One region of the Williamsia sp. SKLECPSW1 genome, then DNA from elsewhere that is predicted to be linked to it. Evidence: riboswitches for the same ligand, from Rfam matches in the RefSeq annotation. Region 1 holds a riboswitch; each other region holds the start of a gene.
The links. Region 1 has a riboswitch for cobalamin ahead of ACXVUM_RS16080 (FecCD family ABC transporter permease). Riboswitches for the same ligand answer to the same signal wherever they lie in the genome.
Positions count from the first base shown of each region.

Region 2: another riboswitch for cobalamin. It lies ahead of metE (5-methyltetrahydropteroyltriglutamate--homocysteine S-methyltransferase); the one in region 1 lies ahead of ACXVUM_RS16080 (FecCD family ABC transporter permease).
Region 3: another riboswitch for cobalamin. It lies ahead of ACXVUM_RS15300 (CbtB domain-containing protein); the one in region 1 lies ahead of ACXVUM_RS16080 (FecCD family ABC transporter permease).

Region 1 is NZ_JBTGLI010000002.1:37,641-44,399, reverse strand. Features, by position in the region: gene ACXVUM_RS16085 (DUF3556 domain-containing protein) at 1-1,182, opposite strand, end outside; cobalamin riboswitch at 1,324-1,461, shown strand; gene ACXVUM_RS16080 (FecCD family ABC transporter permease) at 1,615-2,655, shown strand; gene ACXVUM_RS16075 (ABC transporter ATP-binding protein) at 2,652-3,434, shown strand; gene ACXVUM_RS16070 (ABC transporter substrate-binding protein) at 3,431-4,450, shown strand; gene ACXVUM_RS16065 (LLM class flavin-dependent oxidoreductase) at 4,447-5,469, opposite strand; gene ACXVUM_RS16060 (Tex family protein) at 5,539-6,759, opposite strand, start outside.
Region 2 is NZ_JBTGLI010000001.1:674,014-680,772, reverse strand. Features, by position in the region: gene metE (5-methyltetrahydropteroyltriglutamate--homocysteine S-methyltransferase) at 1-1,981, opposite strand, end outside; cobalamin riboswitch at 2,199-2,333, opposite strand; gene ACXVUM_RS03020 (MarR family transcriptional regulator) at 2,455-2,958, opposite strand; gene ACXVUM_RS03015 (uracil-DNA glycosylase) at 3,012-3,746, opposite strand; gene ACXVUM_RS03010 (DUF309 domain-containing protein) at 3,743-4,234, opposite strand; gene ACXVUM_RS03005 (hypothetical protein) at 4,246-4,800, opposite strand; gene ACXVUM_RS03000 (citrate/2-methylcitrate synthase) at 4,889-6,055, opposite strand; gene ACXVUM_RS02995 (citrate synthase) at 6,150-6,759, shown strand, end outside.
Region 3 is NZ_JBTGLI010000001.1:3,251,001-3,257,759, forward strand. Features, by position in the region: gene ACXVUM_RS15295 (ATP-dependent helicase) at 1-1,678, opposite strand, end outside; adenosylcobalamin (AdoCbl) riboswitch at 1,757-1,914, shown strand; gene ACXVUM_RS15300 (CbtB domain-containing protein) at 1,921-2,160, shown strand; gene ACXVUM_RS15305 (CbtA family protein) at 2,176-3,000, shown strand; gene ACXVUM_RS15310 (histidine phosphatase family protein) at 2,895-3,506, shown strand; gene ACXVUM_RS15315 (acyl-CoA dehydrogenase family protein) at 3,568-4,788, shown strand; gene ACXVUM_RS15320 (alpha/beta hydrolase) at 4,954-5,919, opposite strand; gene ACXVUM_RS15325 (hypothetical protein) at 6,092-6,457, opposite strand; gene ACXVUM_RS15330 (acetyl/propionyl/methylcrotonyl-CoA carboxylase subunit alpha) at 6,524-6,759, opposite strand, start outside.

The DNA of each region.
Region 1 (6,759 bases):
CCCGGGCAGGAACGAGACCTTCTGCGGGGCAAGGTTCCCCACCACGACGGTGACGGCGGAGACGGCGACGAGGGCGATCACCCACCCGGGGTTCTCGATGTCACCGAGTCCGAGGTCGGCGTGTCCGACGAACAGCGCGAGCACGCCGAACATCATGAAGACGTTCCACTCCAGCGGCACCCCCATGGGGATCGCCGAGAGGATCGCGAAGTGGAAGATCAGCATGATCGCTGCCGCCACCCAGGTGAGCCACCCGCCGGTCGATGCGAACAGCACGAGCCCGACGCACATCTCGATCACGGTGCTGGCGTGCGCGATCCACCGCGCCGGCCGCCCGGGCCGCAGGTCGTCGGGGAAGTGCTCGAAGAACGACCGCTTGAGTCGCTTCGTCCGGATGATCGGGTTGTTCGACATCATCGTCGAGACCACGAACGGGAAGTGCTTGTTCAGCTTCGACGTCGCCGCGCCCATCCAGATGACGACGAACAGCAGCTTGGCGGCCACCACCATGTCGGGTGCGGCGAACAGGAACGTCACCGCGAACGCGCCGTACACCTCGCCGCGGGCGGCGAGGAAGATCGTCTTGTCCCGCAGCCCGATCACGGCGAGCAGGACGAGGATCGTCCACACCTGCCAGTGCGGCAGCAGCCCGACGGTGGTGCCCGCCGCCGGCTGCGGCCCCGTGCCCCCGCCGGCGAGTGCGACGACGAGCATCACGAGGAGCGCCGCGTAGACGGCGACGTCGACGAGCCCGCGCTCGTCGCCACGGGTCAGCGGCACCCGCCCCGGCCACGGCGGCTGCCGGATCGTGCGGGGCCGCAGCCAGTAGAGGATCGACCCCATCGGCGGGAAGAAGCGGTTGTTGAGCGGACCGAATCCGCACCCGAGACCGACGACCTCGAACAGCATCGTGAAGAAGACGACCTTCTGGAACACGATCGGCTCGTCGTACCACTGCGCGACGTCGGTGAACCCGCCGACGCCGGGTGTCGCGATCGCGATGCCCCAGGCCACGAGGACGTAGGCGGCGATCTTCAGGACGTAGAACAGGTGCAGAGCGACGGGCGTCCCGAAACCCACCTCGGCCCAGTGGTGGGCCATCGGACGGATCTTCTCCGCTCGCGTCCCTCGACTCCACTCGGCGAAATCGACCTGTGGGGAGTCCTGCGTGATGAATCCCATGGTGGTCGTCACAGTAGCAACCAAGCGCTCGCTTGGTACACCGCTTCGACGAGGACGCCCGCTCCGCCCTGTAGCCTCACCCGCGACGTCGGTGCGTCCGGCCGTGCACTCGCGAGAGAGGGCACGGCGGGACGCGGCAAGAGGGAATCCGGTGCGAGACCGGAACTGCCCCGCAGCGGTGATCGGGAACGACGCGACAACCATGCACTGGCTCAGGCCGGGAAGCAGTCGCAGGTAGGTGGCACCTCGCAGGTGCCGTGCCCGGGAGTCCGAAGACCTGCCGGTGTCGGCCGCGCCGGCGAGGTGCGGTCGCTCATCGGCCTCGTGGGACATGGCTGGTGCGGCACTGCCGTCGGCGAACCGTGGCCTCACGCCCGGTTCGCCCGGGAGTCTGCGCCCTCCGTCGACCGCGATCGACGGAAGGTCCCGCCCGTGGACGTCGGACGACGACGCGTCGCAGCGCTGGTCGCGCTGTCTGTGGTCGCCCTGGTCGTCGTCGGTGTGCTCGGGCTGATCGTCGGCAGCGTCGCGATCCCCGCCCGCGACGCCCTCGGATATCTGTGGGCCGACCTCGTCGGCGGACAGGTGCGCGCGTCCGGTGTGCCGGAGTACCGGATCGTCGTCGACTCCCGCCTGCCCCGTGTCCTCACCGGTGCCGCCGCCGGCGCGGGACTCGGTGTGGCCGGAGTCGTCGTCCAGGCGGTGGTGCGCAACGCACTCGCCGATCCCTACGTGTTGGGCATCTCGTCGGGCGCGTCGGTCGGCGCGACGGGCGTGGTCCTCTTCGGGGCGCTCGGCGGTCTGGGCATCTATGCGTTGCCGTCGGCGGCGTTCCTTGGCGCGGTGGTCGCGACGCTCATCGTGCTGGTGCTCGCACGCACCCCGTCCGGGCTGGAACCGCTGCGCCTGGTTCTCATGGGAACGGCTCTGGGGTACGGGTTCTCGGCGATCACCACCGTCCTGGTCTTCCTGGCGCCCGCCGGCGACGCGGCCCGCAGCGTCATGTTCTGGCTTCTGGGCAGTCTCGCCGCCTCGGACTGGCACTCCGTGTGGCTGGTGGGTGTGGCCGCCGTCGTCGGTTCGCTGGCGGCGCTGCTCGTGGCCCGTCACCTCGATGCGCTGGCGATGGGCGACGACGTCGCGGCCAGCCTGGGGGTGCATGCCGGTCGGTTCCGACTCGCGTTGTTCCTCGGTGCGGCCGCGGTCGTCGGGATCATCGTGTCGGTCTGCGGCGCCATCGGTTTCGTCGGACTGGTGCTCCCGCACGTGGCGCGTCTGCTCGTCGGTGCCGGACACCGGCGGGTGCTGCTGCTGACGCCCGTCCTCGGGGCGACGTTCCTGGTCGCCGCCGACATCGTCGCGCGCTCGGTGGTCCCGCCCTACGACCTCCCCATCGGGGCGATCACGGCGGCGGTCGGTGTCCCGGCATTCGTGCTGCTCATGCGGCGCCGCCACCGGGACGCGGTCCGATGAGCGGCCCCGCGGTCGACTACGACGACGTCGCCGTGACCGTCGGCGGCGCGTCCATCGTGCAGGACCTGCGGCTGCACATCGCCGGTGGCCGCTTCCTCGGCCTCGTCGGACCCAACGGCAGCGGCAAGACGACGGTGCTGCGGTGCCTGTACCGGGCACTCGTCCCCGCCGCCGGCCAGGTGACGGTCGCCGGCCGCGACGTCGGCGCGATCTCGGTGCGCGAGAACGCACGTCAGGTCGCCGCGCTGGCGCAGTCGGGCTCGATGTTCCTGGACTTCACCGCGGGTGAGGTCGTGCGCACGGGCCGGCTCCCGCACACCCACATGCTGCGGTCGTTGTCGGCGGCCGATCGTGCGGTGTGCGCGCAGGCGATGGAGGACGCCGGCGTGACACACCTCGAGCGGCGACGGTTCACCGAGTTGTCCGGGGGCGAGTCACAACGCGTGCTCATCGCCCGGGCGTTCGCGCAGGAGGCGCCGGTGTTGGTGCTCGACGAACCCACCAACCACCTCGACGTCGCCCACCAGTACGCGGTGTTGCGGGCGGCGCGGGACCGCGGGGTCACCGTCCTCGCGGCCCTGCACGACCTCAACATCGCCGCACAGTTCTGCACAGATCTCGCCGTCGTGTCGGGGGGTCGGATCGTCGCCACCGGCGTCCCCACCGAGGTGCTCACCGCCGACGCGGTGCTGCGGTGGTTCGGCGTCGCATGTCACATCGTCACGCATCCCCGACTCGGGGTGCCCCAGATCATCTTCGACGAAGGGACCACATCATGATCACCCCACGGCATCTCCGGGCGGGGCTCGCCGTCCTCGCCGCCACGCTGGTCGTCGCCGGGTGCGGCGCGCGCATCGACGACCCCGCCCCGTCGTCGTCCTCCGCCGAGGCCGTGCGGATCACCAACTGCGGTGCACCGCTGACGGTCCCGCGGACGCCCACCCGCGTGGTCACCAACGACACCGGTATCACCGAGATGATGTTCGCGCTCGGTCTCGCCGACCGGATGGCCGGATACACCACCTACGAGGGGAAGGAGCGCGACATCGCCTCGTCGCCGTGGCGATCGGAGTTCGCGTCGACCCGCTCGCTGGGGACCGCGTTCACCCGCGAGGTGATCCAGGCGGCAGATCCCGACTTCGTCTTCGCGGGATGGAACTACGGGTTCAAGGAGTCCACCGGTGTCACACCGGACTGGATCCGGACGATCGGCGCGACCCCGTATCAACTCACCGAGGCGTGCCGGCAGCCCGGCAGCACACGCCGGGGAATCGAACGCCCGCTGGACGCTCTCTACGACGATCTCGACAACCTGGGCGCGGTGTTCGGCGTCCGCGACCGCGCGGCGGCGCTGGTCGACGGGTACCGCGCGGAGGTCGCGCGCGCCGCGGCCGGTGCGCCGGCGGCCGATCGGCGCGCACGGGTGTTCCTCTTCGACAGCGCGGATCCCTCCCCCTTCACCTCCGGACGCAACGCCGGCCCCGACGAGATCATCGAGAAGGCGGGCGGCACCAACGTCTTCCACGGTCTCGACGACTCCTGGACGTCGGTGTCCTGGGAGGCGGCCGCCAAGGCCGACCCCCAGGTCATCGTCGTCGTCGACTACGGAGCGGGGCCGTCGAACACCGTGCAGGCGAAGATCGACGCCCTGCGCGCCCAGCCGCTGATGGCGGGGACGACCGCGGTGCGGGAGGGGAACTTCGTGTCGTTCCCCTATGCCGCGCTGGTGGAGAGCCCGCGCAATCCCGCGACCGTCACCTCCCTCGCCGCCTACCTCCGCAGCAAGGGTCTCTAGGACGCCGGGGTCCACCCCAGGGCGGGGCCCAGGCGCGTCGCCATGTCCTCGATGATCTGGGCGTAGTCGGCCTCGGCGAACGAGAAGGGCAGAGCGAACGCCACCTCGTCGGCGCGCTGGAATCCCGCATGCGCGTAGAGGTTCTCGGCGAGTTCGTCGGAGGAGCCGACGAGGTCGGGGGCGAACATCATCCCGCGCGGCCCCTGCGGTTCCCGCGTCCGCGCAAGGCGTGATGCGGCGTAGTCGCGGTATCTGCGGACCTGCTCGGGTGTCGCCGAGTCGGTGGGGATGACGACCAGCCCCTGCGACACCCGCGCCCGCGTCGGATCGGGATGGTGTGCCAGGTAGGCGTCGATCTGTTCGGCCTGGATGGTGGCGAAGTCACGCGAGGCGGTGCCCTCCGTGGTCACCACCGACGAGGTCAGGTAGTTCAGTCCCTGCTCGCCCGCCCAGATCGCCGACGACAGGCCGCCGCCGTACCAGACGCGGTCGGCCAGTCCGGGCGACTGGGGTTGCACCCGACGCGAGAACGTCTCGATGCCGACGACGCCCTCGAAGCCGCTGACCGGCTCGCCCCGAAGGCACCGGAGCAGGCGCATCACCCGCTCCTTGGAGAAGTCCTCGATGTCGTGGGTGTCGGGGTAGAGCGCATGCCGGTAGTCGTCGTAGCGCATCGGGGTGCCCACGGACACCCCGGGATTGACGCGTCCGCCCGACAGCACGTCGACGGTCGCGAGATCCTCCGCGAGCCGCATCGGGTTCTCGAGTCCGAGCGGGATGACCGCGGTGCCGAGTTCGATCCGACTCGTGCGCATCGCCGCCGCCGCCATCACCGCGACGGGTGAGGAGATCCCGTACTGCAGATGGCGGCACCGCAACCAGACGCTGTCGAAGCCCAAGGCCTCGGCACGTTCGATGGTGCGGATGGTCTCCAGATGGCCCTCGCGGGGTGCGTCACCGTCGAACCGCCCGATGGTGAGGAACCCGAGCTTGTCCAGTGGTCGTCCCGCTCGCGGCATCGCCAGATCTCCGTCCCGCCGTCACATCGGCAGCACCATCCTGCCGGTCACCGCGGCGCGGCGCTCCGCTCAGCGACCGAAACCGGCCTCCCGCAGGGCCTGGGCCATCGAACCCGACGGCGCGGGGGCGTCGCGGCGCGGACGGTCGCCGCCCCGCTGTCCCCCACGACGGCCGTCGCGCTGCCCGGACGGCCGCGCACCACCCGACGACGCGTTCGTCCGCGGCTTCTGGCCGCGAGTGCCCGACGTGCCCGCTCCCACCTCGTCGTCCAGGCGCAGCGTCAACGCGATCCGCTTGCGGTCGAGGTCGACCTCGAGCACCTTGACGCGCACGACCTGACCGGACCGCACCACCTCGTGCGGGTCGGAGACGAAGCGGTCCGACATCGCCGACACGTGCACCAGCCCGTCCTGGTGCACCCCGACGTCGACGAAGGCGCCGAACGCGGCGACGTTGGTGACGACACCCTCGAGGACCATCCCCGGGGTCAGGTCGGCGACCTTCTCGACGCCGGCGGCGAACGTCGCGGTCTCGAACGCCGGGCGCGGATCCCGCCCGGGCTTCTCCAGCTCGGCGAGGATGTCGGACACCGTCGGCACACCGAACCGCTCGTCGGCGAAGTCGGCGGGGCGCAGAGCCCGCAGCGCACTGCTGTTGCCGATGAGCTCGGCGAGCTCGACGCCGGTGCGGTCCAGGATCTTCCGGACGACCGGGTAGGACTCGGGGTGGACACCCGAGGCGTCGAGCGGGTCGACGCCGTCACGGATCCGGAGGAAGCCCGCACACTGCTCGAACGCCTTCGGCCCGAGCCGCGGCACCTGCAGCAGATCCGACCGGCTGGTGAACCGTCCCGCGCTGTCGCGGTGCCCGACGATCGCCTCGGCGAGCGCCGGCGTCACCCCCGACACACGCGCCAACAACGGGACCGATGCGGTGTTCAGGTCCACACCGACGGCGTTCACCGCATCTTCGACGACGGCATCGAGACTGCGCGACAACGTCACCGGGTTGACGTCGTGTTGGTACTGCCCGACGCCGATCGACTTCGGTTCGATCTTCACCAGCTCGGCGAGCGGATCCTGCAGCCGACGAGCGATCGACACCGCACCGCGCAGGGAGACGTCGAGCTCCGGCAGCTCCCTGCTCGCGTACTCCGACGCCGAGTAGACCGAGGCGCCCGCCTCACTCACGACGGCCTTGGCGGGTGCCGTCGCACCGGAGGCGCGGATGTCGGCGACGAGTTCGGCTGCCAGCGCATCGGTCTCGCGGGACGCCGTCCCGTTGCCGAT
Region 2 (6,759 bases), on a different contig from region 1:
TGACCTCACCGAACTCGGAGTAACAGAGGTGGGTGTGGATCTGCGTCGCGTCGGAGACGCCGGAGGTGGCCAGGCGGAACGCGTCCACCGCCCACCGCAGGTAGGCCTTCTGATCGGCCGCCCTCAGCGGCAGCAGCTCGCGCAGGGCGGGTTCGTCGACCTGGACGATCCCGATGCCCGCGTTCTGCAGGTCGACGGTCTCGTCGCGGATGGCCAGCGCGATCTGGTTCGCCGTCTGCGCCAGCGGCTGGTCGTCGCGGACGAACGACCACGCCAGGATCGTCACCGGGCCGGTCAGCATCCCCTTCACGGGCTTCGGCGTGAGTGCCTGTGCGTAGGTGGCCCATTCGACGGTCATCGGGGTGGGGCGCGAGACGTCGCCGAACAGGATCGGCGGACGGACGCATCGGCTCCCGTAGGACTGCACCCAGCCGTTGTGGGTCGCGGCGAACCCGTCGAGCTGCTCGGCGAAGTACTGCACCATGTCGTTGCGCTCGGGCTCCCCGTGTACGAGGACGTCGAGACCGAGCTCCTCCTGCAGACGGATCACCGACTCGACCTCGGCGCGCATCCGCGAGGTGTACTCGGACTCGTCGATCTCGCCCGACCGCAGCGCGGCGCGGGCGAGACGGATCTCGGAGGTCTGCGGGTAGGAGCCGATCGTGGTGGTCGGCAGTACCGGCAGCCCGAGGCGGGCGTCCTGCTCCGTGCGCCGGTCGGCAGCCGGCCCGCGGGAGATCCCGCGTTCGACGACCTCGGCGACGCGCGCGCGGGTGCGGGCGTCGTTCACGCGCGGGTCGGAGCGCCGGGATGCCGCGGCGGCGGCCGCGGCCTCGAGGTCGGCCGCCACCGCCTCCCGCCCCTCGCCGAGTGCCCGGGACAGCGTGACGACCTCGGCGACCTTCTCGAGCCCGAACGCGAGCCACGGGCGCAGGGTCTCGTCGAGGCGATCCTCGGCGGCCACGGTGTACGGCACGTGCAGCAGCGAGCACGACGTCGCCACGGCCACGTTCCGCGCGCTGCCCAGCAGCGTCGCCAGGGTCGCCAGTGCCCGGTCGAGATCGGCGCGCCAGATGTTGCGGCCGTTCACCACGCCGGCGACCAGGAGTTTGTCGGCCAGGCCGGTGGTCGACACGACCCGATCGGGGTCGCCGCGCACGAGGTCGACGGCCACACCGTCGATCGCGGTGGCGGCGAGGGCGCCGAGCGCGTCGCCGAGGTCCCCGAAGTACCCGGCGACGAGCAGCGCGGGCCGGTCGGTGAGGTCGCCGAGCCGCCCGTAGGCGTGGGACGCGAGGGCGGCGGGGTCGTCGGCGAGGTCGGTGGCGAGGGCGGGCTCGTCGAACTGGACCCACTGTGCGCCCGCGGCGCGCAACTGCGAGAGCAGGTCGACGTAGAGCGGCAGCAGCTCGTCGAGGCGGGAGATCGGTGCGGCCCCACCGTCGACGGCCTTGCCCAGCAGCAGGTAGGTGATCGGACCGATGACGACCGGGCGCGCGGGGACGCCCAGTTCGATCGCCTCGGCCAGCTCGGCCAGCACCTTCGCGGGGTTCATCGAGAACGTCGTCGCGTCGGAGATCTCCGGGACGATGTAGTGGTAGTTCGTGTCGAACCACTTCGTCATCTCCATCGCCGTCACCGACTGCACGCCGCGTGCGGCCGCAAAGTATCGGTCGAGCGGGTCGGGGATGTCGTCGTAGCGCGGCGGCAGCGTTCCGAGCAGGACGCTGGTGTCGAGCACCTGGTCGTAGAACGAGAACGTGTTGACCGGTACGGAGTCGAGTCCGCTGTCGCGGAGTCGGGCGAGGTCGCTGCGTCGCAGGTCGCCGGCCTGGGCGAGCAGTGCGTCGCGGTCGACACGCCCCGCCCAGTACGCCTCGGTGGCGCGTTTGAGCTCGCGGTTCGGGCCGATGCGGGGTGCGCCCAGGACGGTGGCGCGGAAATCGCTCGACTGCTGTGTGCGGGAACGGATGTCGGACATTCGGGTGGATCCTCCGGGTGTGGAGCGGATGGTCATCGCCCATACCCGGCGCACCCCGGAGAGACGTCGACGCCCACACCGTCGGACGACGACACGACCACCCCACGGCACCACCCGTCGCGATGACGGCTGCCGCGCGGCGACCCACCTTCTCCGGTCACACGCCCAGTCCACGAGGCGACGAACCGTCCACCGCGGCGCGGCGGACACGGCTGGCAGGTCTTCGGACTCGTGGGCGAGCGCTCGCGCGCACCTACTGATCGACGCTTCCCGGGCCGTGGCCCAGTGCTGATGTCGACGGTCGTTCCCACTCACCGCTGCGGGACAGTCCCGGATTCCCACCGGGTTCCCTCTCGTGGGGCCGACATCCGGTCGCCCGGTTGTCGATCCCACTCGATGTGGCGTCGTCGGCGACCCGGGAACCGGGAGCCGTCGTCGTCACAGACCAGCTGCGGGGCCGACCATACGCCGCGTCAGAAGTCGCCCGCGCTGCGGCGCAGCGATTCGATGACGTCGGCGAGCGTGGTCGCCGCGGTCTCGTCGACGCCGATGTCGGCGAAGACCTCGCGGTTGAGCACCTCGGTCGCCTCCTCCACTGTCGACCGGCCGATCTCGGTGATCTCGACGAGCGTCGTCCGACCGTCGGTGGGGTGGGGGATACGGCGGACCAGGCCGGCCGACTCGAGACGGCGGATCGCGTGGGTGACGCTGGTGACGTGGACCTGCAGGCGCACGCTGGCCTTCGTGATGGGCAGGGCGCCGGTGCGGCTGAAGGCGAGCAGCCGGAGCAGTTCGAACCGGGAGAAGCTGAGGTCGAAGGGTCGCAGTGCGGATTCGACGCGGGCGAGCAGGATCTGGTGCGCACGCATGACAGAGGTGACCGCGACCATTCCGGGCACGACGTCGCCCCAGCCCGCGGCCACCCAGTTGTCCCGCGCCCGGGCGATCGGGTCGAAACCAGGACCGTCAGTGGCCATCGGCGCATCCTGAGACCATTGCGCCATTCTCGCCGATGGGGGCCGGTGACCTGTCACAACCCCGCGAACTCAACGGCTGTCGAGAGGACGTCCTCGAGCATCGCCGGGGTGAGGCGTCCGGTGAAGGTGTTCTGCTGACTGACGTGATAGCTGCCGAACAGGCGCAGCGGCGGGACGTCGTGGCCGGGTGCCGCGGGGAGGTCGACGGAGGCCCCGTGGCCGAACTTCGGCCGCGGCACCGGGATGTCGTGGCCGTGGCCGCGTAGTGCGGTGAGGGCGGCCTGCCAGCCGAAGCCGCCGAGGGCGAGGACGGCCTTGGCCGTCGGTGCGAGCAGGGTCAGTTCGCGGTCGAGCCAGTGCCCACAGGTGTCCCGTTCGGCGACGGTGGGCTTGTTGTCGGGTGGGGCGCAGTGCACCGGGGCGGTGATGCGGACCCCGCGCAGGGTGAGGCCGTCGTCGGCGGCCACCGCGGTCGGTTGGCTGGCGACTCCGACGGCGTGCAGTGCGGCGAACAGGACGTCGCCGCTGCGGTCGCCGGTGAACATCCGGCCGGTCCGGTTGGCGCCGTGGGCGGCCGGGGCGAGGCCCACGATGATCAGCCGGGCGTCCGACGGGCCGAACCCGGGGACCGGTCGGCCCCAGTAGGTCTGGTCGGCGAAGGCGCGTCGCTTCTCGCGGGCGACACGCTCCCGCCACTCGACGAGCCGCGGGCAGGCACGGCAGTCGACGAGTGCGGCGTCGAGCGCGGCGAGGTCGGGCGCCTCCGCGGCGGCGCTGGGCAGGGTCACGGCGGCGCAGTCCCGCGCAGTCGCGGCGCCGGGAGGTCGACGGCATGGTCGGCCTCGCGCAGCGTGATCAGCGACTCGTCGACCCAGGCACACAGACCAGCGACGTCGACCCCCTCCGGGGCGTCGCGGACCGGCGCGATGGCGTCGCGGCCACGCTCCAGCAACCGTCGGGCGCCGTCGGTGTTGCCGCGGGCGGCGTGGGTGGCGCCGACCGCGAGCTGGGCGAGCCCCTTCCACAGGGCTCGGTCGGCATCCGGCGCCTGCTTCCACGTCGCCTCGAGGATCTCGTGTGCGCGGAACGGCCATCCGGTGTCGAGCAGGTCCTGGGCGACGGTCAGCGACTCCGCCGGGGTGAGCGGGACCTCGTCGCCGGGACCGGGCGGCGTCACGCCGGTCGCGTCGCGGGGCAGCGGTCGGCCCAGACGGTCGCGCGGGCGGGCGTTGTGGGCGCGCCCGTCGGCGTCGCGGTCGCGTGACAGTCCGATCACCCCTCTCGTCGTCAGCGGATCGCTTTGCGTGCTTCCGGCCAGAATGCCGCACCCGCGATCGCGACGCCGCCGGCCCCGATGATGGTCACCGCTGCATCGACGCTCTCGCGGCCCTGCTGGGACCAGTAGACGTCCTCGAGATCGAGCAGGAGCGCCAGCTCGTCGACGATGAGCGCGGTCGCCACGCCGTAGCTGATGGCGGTCAGCGGGTGACGCCGGTGGTGCTCGGCGCCGCGGACGGCGACCGCACCGACGCCGCCGAGCATGAGGATGCCGATGTTGTAGTGGTGGAAGTGCCTGCCGTGCAGACTCATCCCGCCGCCCGCCGGGCCGTGGCCCGCCCGGATCCAGTGGGTGAGGGCGCGCACCGCGACGAAGGTCGTGGTGAACGAGGTCCACGACAGCAGCGCGGCCTGTTGACCCGGGTCGAGCGAGCGTCGCCAGGCGCGGCGCAGCCGGTGTGCGCGCGGAGGGCGGGGTGGCGCGGGAGGCGCGCCGGTCGCGTCACCCGGGGCGTGGGGCGCCGCAGTCGCGGCCTGGTCGTCTGGCGGTGGGGCTTCCTGCATGTCGTCGACGATGACAGATCGCCCGCGGCCCGCACACGGGGAAGGTCGCGAGTGTCGCGCCGCGATGTTCGCGGTCGCGACATTCCCGTCAGGCCGAGGTCTCCACGGGCGGTCCGACGTAGGTCGCGCGGGGTCGGATGATGTGGCGGTCGCGCGCCTGCTCGAGCACGTTGGCCGTCCACCCGACGACGCGGCTGACGGCGAAGGTGGGTGTGAACATCTCGCGGGGAAGGCCGCAGCGGTCCATCACGACGCCCGCATAGAACTCGACGTTGGCGTAGCGGGGGCGGTCCGGCCGGGCCGCGGAGAGGACGTCGACGACGGCGCGTTCGACCTCGACGGCCACGTCCGCCGTCCGGCCGCCGAGACGTGTGGCGACCTCGCGCAGCAGTTCGGACCGGGGATCGCGCGTGCGGTAGACGGCATGTCCGAAGCCCATGAGACGTCGGCCGGCGGAGAGTTCGTCCCGAGCCCAGGCGCGGGCGACGTCACCGGCATCCGCGGCCGTCATGGCCTGACCGCCGCGGGCCACGATCGCGTCGAGCGCATCGAGTGCCCGGTCCGGGGCGCCGCCGTGCAGCGGGCCGGAGAAGGCGCCGATGGCACCGCAGATCGCCGACGGCATGTCCGCGCCGGTGGAGGCGATGACGCGGGCGGTGAACGTCGACGCGTTGAAACCGTGCTCGACGGTGGCGATGAGGTACTGCTCGATCGCTCGGGTCTCGTCGGGTCCGGCAACCTCACCGGTGGCCGCGTACAGCCAGTGGCCGGCGGTGTCGAGCTCATCTCGGGGGCTGATCGGGTCGAGTCCGTGCGCGGCGCGGTGTACCGCCCCGAGCAGCGTCGGGACCATCGCGCACAGCCGGATCCCGTCGTCGCGGCGGGTGTCCTCGTCGCAGTCCCACAGCGGCCGCATCCCCAGGTACTGGGCGGTCGCCGACAGCACGGTGCGGAGGTCGACGAGGGGGCGATGGGCACCGGGGGTCGAGCCGATCGTCCGGGCCAGCGCGAGCAGGTCCTGCGGCACAACGCGTTCCGCACGCACCCGGGCGGTGAATGCGTCGAGCTCCGCGGGTTCGGGCAGGCGGCCGTGCACGAACAGGAACCACACCCTCTCGAACGTCGACGAGCGCGCGAGGTCCGGCGCCGGGTACCGGTTGTAGTGATAGAAGCCCTCGTCCCCGCGGACGTCGCCGATGGTGGTCTCGGCGACGGACACGTCGGCGAGGCCCGGGGCTGCGTCGATGAGGGTCATGCCGGGCATCCGATACGAATCGTGTTCACAGCGACTACGTTCGGCTCTGACGGCGTTGTCGTCAATGTTGATCGGATCAACATCGGAGGTGACCATGCGACGCCACACCCGGCGGCGGCCGTCGGTGATCCACCACGACGGTCGCGAGTATCTGACGACGGCCCAGGCGGCGCGTGTGCTCGGTGTGCAACCGGCGACGCTGTACGCCTACGTCAGCCGCGGCCGACTGACCAGTGTGCGGATCGACGGCTTGCGGGGGAGCCTGTTCGCCGTCGCGGAGATCGAGGCGTTCGCACGCCGGACGGAACGTCGTCCACCCGCCGGTGTGGTCGAGCGCATCCGGACCGAGCTGACACTGCTCGAGGGCGACGAGCTGTACTTCCGCGGCCGTCGTGCCACCGAGCTCGCGTGGGAGTGCGACGTCACCGAGGTGGCGGCGCTCCTGTGGGGTGCGCCATGGCCGTCGGTGGCCCCGTCGCGCGTCGTGCTCCCCGCCGGGTGGCGGGGCGTCGACGGCATCCGCGCCGTGGTCGACGACCTCGGTGCGCGTGACCCATGTCGTCGTGCCACGTCGGTCGAGGCCCGTGTCGCAGCTGCCGCCCGGATCGTCGAGAGCGCGATCGAGTCGATGCCTCTGGTCGGGGAACCGGTGAGTCCCGATTCCCCTCTGGCGCAGCGTCTCTGGCCGCGGCTGTCGCCGATGG
Region 3 (6,759 bases), on a different contig from region 1:
TCTCGCCCACCATGAACACCCCGAACATCCCGCGGTCGGGGATGGACCCGCCCGAGGTGACCGCGAGGCGCTGCGCGCCGGGCCGGCCGGTGATGGTGTTGGCGTCGCGATCCCACACCACGCGGGGCCGCAGCTCGGCGAACTCGTCGGACGGGTAGCGCCCCGACAGCAGGTCGAGGGTCGCCTCGTACACCGACCAGGCGAGCGTCGCGTACGGCGCCGCGCGGCGGACCGTCTCGTACCAGTCCTGCACGTCGAGGACGTCGACGGCGCTGGCGGCCACGGTGTGCTGGGCCAGGATGTCCAGCGGGTTGGCCGGGACGGCGATCTCCTCGATGAGTCCGTCGCGCATCCGTCGCACCGCGACCGTCGCGTGGACGAGGTCTGCCCGGTGCTTGGGGAACACCACGCCACGGCTGATCTCACCCACCTGATGACCGGCGCGTCCGATCCGTTGGAGCCCGCCGGCCACCGACGGCGGCGTCTCCACCTGCACGACGAGATCGACTGCACCCATGTCGATCCCGAGCTCCAGCGAGCTCGTCGCGACGACGCAGCGCAGCCGACCGGCCTTGAGGTCGTCCTCGATCAGTGCGCGTTGCTCCTTCGACACCGACCCGTGGTGGGCACGGGCGAGGACCGGTGGCGCGCCCTGGCTCGACCCGCTGCCCATCACGTAGGCCGGTGCCCCGCCGGGGACGGCGTCGTTGCCGTCGGTCTCGAGGTCGACACCGGACCGCTCGGCATGGATCTCGTTGAGGCGGGCCGTGAGTCGCTCGGCGAGGCGTCGGGAGTTGGCGAACACGATGGTCGACCGGTTCTTCTCGACGAGGTCGACGATGCCGTTCTCGACGTACGGCCACAGGGAGCCCGCGGTGGGGGTCATCTCGTCGTCGAGGTCGTCCACACCGGGCGGAGGTGGGATGTTGGCCATGTCCGGAACCGGGACGTCGACTGTCAGGTCGAAGGTCTTCTCCGCCGGCGGCGCGACCACGGTGCAGGGCGCCGACCCCGCGAGGAACTGCGCGACCCGCTCCGGCGGGCGGACCGTCGCCGACAGCCCGATGCGCTGCGCGGGCCGCTCGAGCAGGGCGTCGAGCCGTTCCAGTGACAGGGCCAGATGGGTACCGCGCTTCGTCGACGCGACCGCGTGCACCTCGTCGACGATGACGGTGTGCACCTCGCGCAACGTGTCCCGCGCCGACGAGGTCAACATCAGGAACAGCGACTCCGGCGTGGTGATGAGGATGTCCGGCGGGGTGCGCAGCAGCTGACGGCGCTGCGTCGTCGGGGTGTCCCCCGATCGGACGCCGACCGTGATGTCCGGTGCCGGCAGGCCCAGCGCCGCCGCCGACCGCTGCAGGCCCGCCAGGGGCGCGCGCAGGTTGCGTTCGACGTCCACGGCGAGGGCTTTGAGCGGCGAGATGTAGAGGACCGACGTGGTGTGCGTACGGGTCTCACCTCCGCCGGACTCCCGGGCGAGACGGTCGAGTGCCCACAGGAACGCCGACAACGTCTTGCCGGACCCCGTCGGGGCGACGACGAGCGTGTGGTCACCGTCGGCGATGGACGACCAGGCACCGAGCTGGGCGGCGGTGGGCGCGGCGAAGGCACCGGTGAACCAGTCGCGGGTCGGCGCGCTGAACCGTTCCAGCACCTCGGCGGTGGCCGTGCTCATCGGTCCATCATCCCCCGTGGGTACGACAGGCATTCCTGCCGCCGTCTCGCGGTGTTGACCAGCAACGATCCCGACCCATAGGGTTCGGTGCAGCCGAGCGGCTGGGGAACTCCGGTGAGAATCCGGGACGGTCGCGCCACTGTGAGACGAGCGGGAGACCGCACGTCGAGTCAGATCGCCACCGCACGGCTTTCTCATCCGCACCACGTGGGACGCGCCATCCCACGAGAGGAGTTCGACCCATGTCCCAGACCTCCACGCTGTCCGCCGGTCGCGGCACGGCCCGGATCCTCCAGCTCGACACACCCGACGTCTCCGTCATGGAGACCGCACTGTGGCTCACGGCCACCACCGCACTCGCCGCGCTGGCCTACTACTTCATCGGTTACGACCAGGGCGCGGTGTCGGTCTTCGGATCCGACACCCACGTCCACGAGTTCGTGCACGACGCACGGCACTTCCTCGGCTTCCCCTGCCACTGAGCGGGAGACGAGCAGATGGAGAAGAAGTTCATCGGCGGCGGGCTGATCGCAGGTCTCGTCGCCGGGATCGTCGCGTACGTGTTCGCGCGTGTGTTCATCGAGCCACAGGTCGCGAAGGCCATCGACTACGAAGGCGGCCGCAGCGCCGCCGAGGAGATGCTCGCGGGCGAGCACGGTGCCCACGAGCACGGCGAGGTGTTCACCCGGTCGGTGCAGGAGAACATCGGGGCCGGAGTGGGGTCGGTGGTCTTCGGTCTCGCCATGGGCGCCCTGTTCGCCGTCGCGTTCACCGTCGTGTGGGCGTACGTCGGCCGTCGTCACCCCCTGGTCGACCCGCGGTGGGTCGCCGCCGCACTCGCGTTCGGTGGGTTCGTCGCGGTCTACCTGGTGCCGTTCGGGAAGTATCCGGCCAATCCGCCGGCCGTCGGCGACGACGACACCATCGGGGCCCGTAGCGGCTCGTATCTCACGATGACGCTGGTGTCGGTCGCTCTGGCGGTCGCCGCCGTCGCGCTGGCGTTCTGGCTGCTGCCGCGTATCGGCGGCCTGTGGGCGCTGGTGTCGGGCGTGGCCACCTACCTGGTCGGTGTCGCGGTCGCGATGGCACTGCTGCCGTCGTTCGACGAGGTGCCGACGGCACTGCGGTCCGCCGACGGCACCATCGTCTTCCCGGGCTTCCCCGGCGACGTGGTCGGCGACTTCCGGTTCCTCTCGATCGCGAACCAGATGATCCTGTGGTCCGTGCTCGGGCTCGCGTTCGCGATCGTGCTCACCCGGATCGGCCGCCACGCCGAGGCCGGCCGTCGGTCGACGGGTGCGCCGGCCGGGTCGCTGCGCTGAGGGTCACCCTCGTCGCCGCGGGACGCACCGGCCCCAACCGGGCGCTGTCCTTCGGCGGCGAGGGCGGTCCGCTCGACGATCGCGGCCGCCGCGACGTCGCCGCGCTCGGAGTCCGGGTCCCGCTCGTCCACACCGGTCCCGAGCGGTCGGTCGTCGAGACGGCCGCGCTCCTCGCCGAGGCCCACGTCGTCGACGAGGCCCTGCGGAGCATCGACCTCGGATCGTGGGTCGGCCGACGCCCGGACGAGATCGCGCCCGCCGAACTCGGGTCGTGGTTCGCCGATCCCGACGCGACGCCGCACGGCGGTGAGTCGGTCGCGACGTTCCTGGAGCGGATCGAACGGTCGCTCGTCGCGCTGCGGGCCGACGGCCCGGTGGTCGTCGCCGCGAAGCCTGTCGTCGCGGCGGCTGTCACCCTGCACCGCGGTCTCGGGGCGTCGGGATTCCTCGGCGTCGACATCGCCCCTGCCACGACGTGGACGGTGGACATTTCCATCGGCGGATGACATCGTGGCGGGCAGAAACTGAAACATCATTCAGTTCACGGCGGACACGACGAGGAGTGGCATGTACGAGTGGTCCGAGGAAGACCTGATGATCCGCGACGCACTGCGGGGTTTCATCGACAAGGAGGTGCGTCCGCACCTCGACGAGCTCGAGACCGGCGTTCTCCCGCCCTACGACATCGCCCGCAAGCTGTACACCACCTTCGGGGTCGACCAGATGGCCCGGGAGGGTCTCGAGCGTGAACTCGACTCCGAGGCCACGGGAGAGGCCAAGCCCGGTGCCGTCAGCGGCGGGATGGGCGACAGCACCTTCATGCTGCTCAACACCGAGCTCGCCGGCGTCAGCCTCGGCATCATCGCGTCCCTCGGCGTCTGTCAGCTCACCGTCGGCACGATCCGGTCGAAGGGCACGCTGGCGCAGAAGAAGCGGTGGCTCCCGGAACTGGTGACCCTCGAGAAGATCGGGGCCTGGGCGATCACCGAGCCCGACTCCGGCTCGGATGCATTGGGCGGCATGAAGACGACCGTCAAGCGCGACGGCGACGACTACATCCTCAAGGGCCAGAAGACGTTCATCACCAACGGCCCGTACGCCGACACGATCGTCGTGTTCGCGAAGCTCGACGAGGGCGACGGGACGCCGATCCGTGACCGCAAGGTGCTGTCCTTCGTGCTCGACAAGGGCATGGAGGGCCTCACGCAGGGTAAGCCGTTCAAGAAGATGGGCACGATGAGCTCGCCGACCGGTGAGCTGTTCTTCGACGACGTGCGCGTGTCCAAGGACCGTCTCCTGGGCGAGACCGAGGACACCGGCGCGGACACGCGTGGCGGCGAGGGCGCGAAGGCCGGCTTCACGATGGAGCGGGTCGGGATCGCCGCGCTCTCGCTGGGCATCATCAACGAGTGCCTGCGGCTCTCGGTCGACTACGCCCGCAACCGAACCCTGTGGGGCAAGAACATCGGGCAGTTCCAGCTCATCCAGCTCAAGCTCGCCGAGATGGAGATCGCGCGGATCAACGTGCAGAACATGATCTTCAGCGCCCTCGAGCGGGGCAAGGACCGCAAGTCGATCAGCCTCGCGGAGGCGTCGGCGATGAAGCTGTACTCGTCGAAGGCCGCCACCGACGTCGCCATGGAGGCGGTTCAGCTCTTCGGCGGCAACGGCTACATGGCGGAGTACCGCGTCGAGCAGCTCGCCCGTGATGCGAAGTCGCTGATGATCTACGCGGGCAGCAACGAGATCCAGGTGACCCATGTCGCCAAGGGGTTGCTCGCCGGCTGAGACGGACCGGTACGCACGACGACGGCGCCCGCTCCTCGCGAGAGGAGCGGGCACCGTCGCTGTCGCCGACTTCCCCGACCGTGCCGAAACCGCTCGCCGACCGTGCCGACGACGACCCCTCAGCCCACTCGGCGGTGGGTCTCAGCCCACTCGGCGGGATCGCCGTCAGGCGCCGATCGCGCGACCGATCTGCGGCCACGAGCGGTGCAGCTGGTCCTGCCAATACAGCCACGAGTGCGTCCCTCGCGGCGGGAAGTCCGCGGTGAACGGGATCCTCAGCGCAGTCAGACGATCCGCCAACTGGTGGGTGCACTGGTTGACCGCGGCCTCGATGGGCCCACCGAGGATGATCTGCTGATCCAGGCTCATGCCGGGCTGGATCTTCGCCGGTGTGTCGTACTCGCCGGGCAGACCCGACGCGCTGGAGATCCACAGGCTGAGCCCGCGCAGCTTGGCGGCGTTGATGATCGCGTCGTGGGCGCGCCAGCCGGGGCCGTTGTACGGGCCCCACATGTTGACGGGATTCGCACCGCCGCGTGACGAGACGACCAGCCGGACGTACGCCTGACCGGCGGGCCCGGCGGTCGACGCGCACCCGCTGTAGGCGCCGACGGCCTGGTAGAGGCCGGGGTGCTCGATCCCGAGGTCCAGCACGGACGTACCGGACGACGAGATGCCCGCGATGGCGTTGCGGCCGGACCCGTTCAGCGCCGTGTCGATGATCGGCGGCAACTCGGTGCCGAGGAACGTCGACCACTTGTTGCGCCCGAGTACCGGGTCGTCGCGCTCCCAGTCGGTGTAGTACGTGTACGCACCGGCGTTGGGCGTCACCACCGTGACGTTCTTGTCCGCGAAGAACTGCACCACGTCCGTCTGCCGCTGCCACGTCGCCGCGTCCTCACCGCCGCCGGCGCCGTTGAGCAGATAGAACACCGGGCGGGGCTTGCTGCGATCCTGCGGCAGGATCACCGACAACGGCACGTCCCGGTTCATCGCGGCGGAGTGGACCGTGATGTCGAGGCGGCGCGCGTCGACGCGGGTCACGGAGACGAGTTCCGACCCGTCGGCGGATCGCGCGCCGGGTTGCGGCAGCGCGGTGTCGGCGCCGGCGACCGCCGTGGGGGCCAGCATGCCGGCGACGAGCGCCGCGGTGGCCAGCGCGACCTGCGCGGCTCGGCGCCGACGGACGCCGCGCCTGGCGACCGGGGTGATGGAAGTGAGCACTGTCGTCCCTAACTGTCGCGAAAACCGCCCCCGCGGCACCGGTGTCGTCACAGCCGGTTCCGATCGACCCGGCGAAACTCTACTCGACCACGCGCAGACCGAGAGCGCCGTCGGCGAAACGGGTGACAGCACCCCGTCCGGCGGCGAGAGCGTCCTGCGCGCCGTCGGCCGGGGTGGTGCCCGTCTGCAGGCGTGCGGTGTCCCCGGCGGGCACGAGCACGATGAGGGCGACCATCTCACCGGTGGTGGGTACGCACACCGCCCACGACAGGCGGCTGCCGTCCCGCCATCCCCGCGCGGCGCGGGCGACGGCCGCGGACGGCGTGTCCCCGTCGAGTACGCCGTCGTCGAGGAGGGTGCGCAGGGCCGGTACGTCGGTGACGCGCTCGTCGTCGCGCAGCGCCCTCAGGTACCAGGCGCCGGCGTTGATCTCGACCGGGTCCATCGCGTCGGTGCTCATCGCGACCGGGTCACGTCGGTGCTCATCGCCACGGCGTCACCGACCCACCGATCACTTCAGTTCGAGCAGGACGGTGCCCTGGGTGACGGCGGATCCGGGCTCGACGGCGAGGCCGGTGACGACACCGTCCTTGTGCGCGGTGACCGGGTTCTCCATCTTCATCGCCTCGAGGACGACGACGAGCTCACCCGCGGTGACCTCCTGGCCCTCGGTGACGGCGACCTTGACGACGGTGCCCTGCATGGGTGCGGCGATCGCGTCGCCGGACACGGCGACGTTGCCGCCCT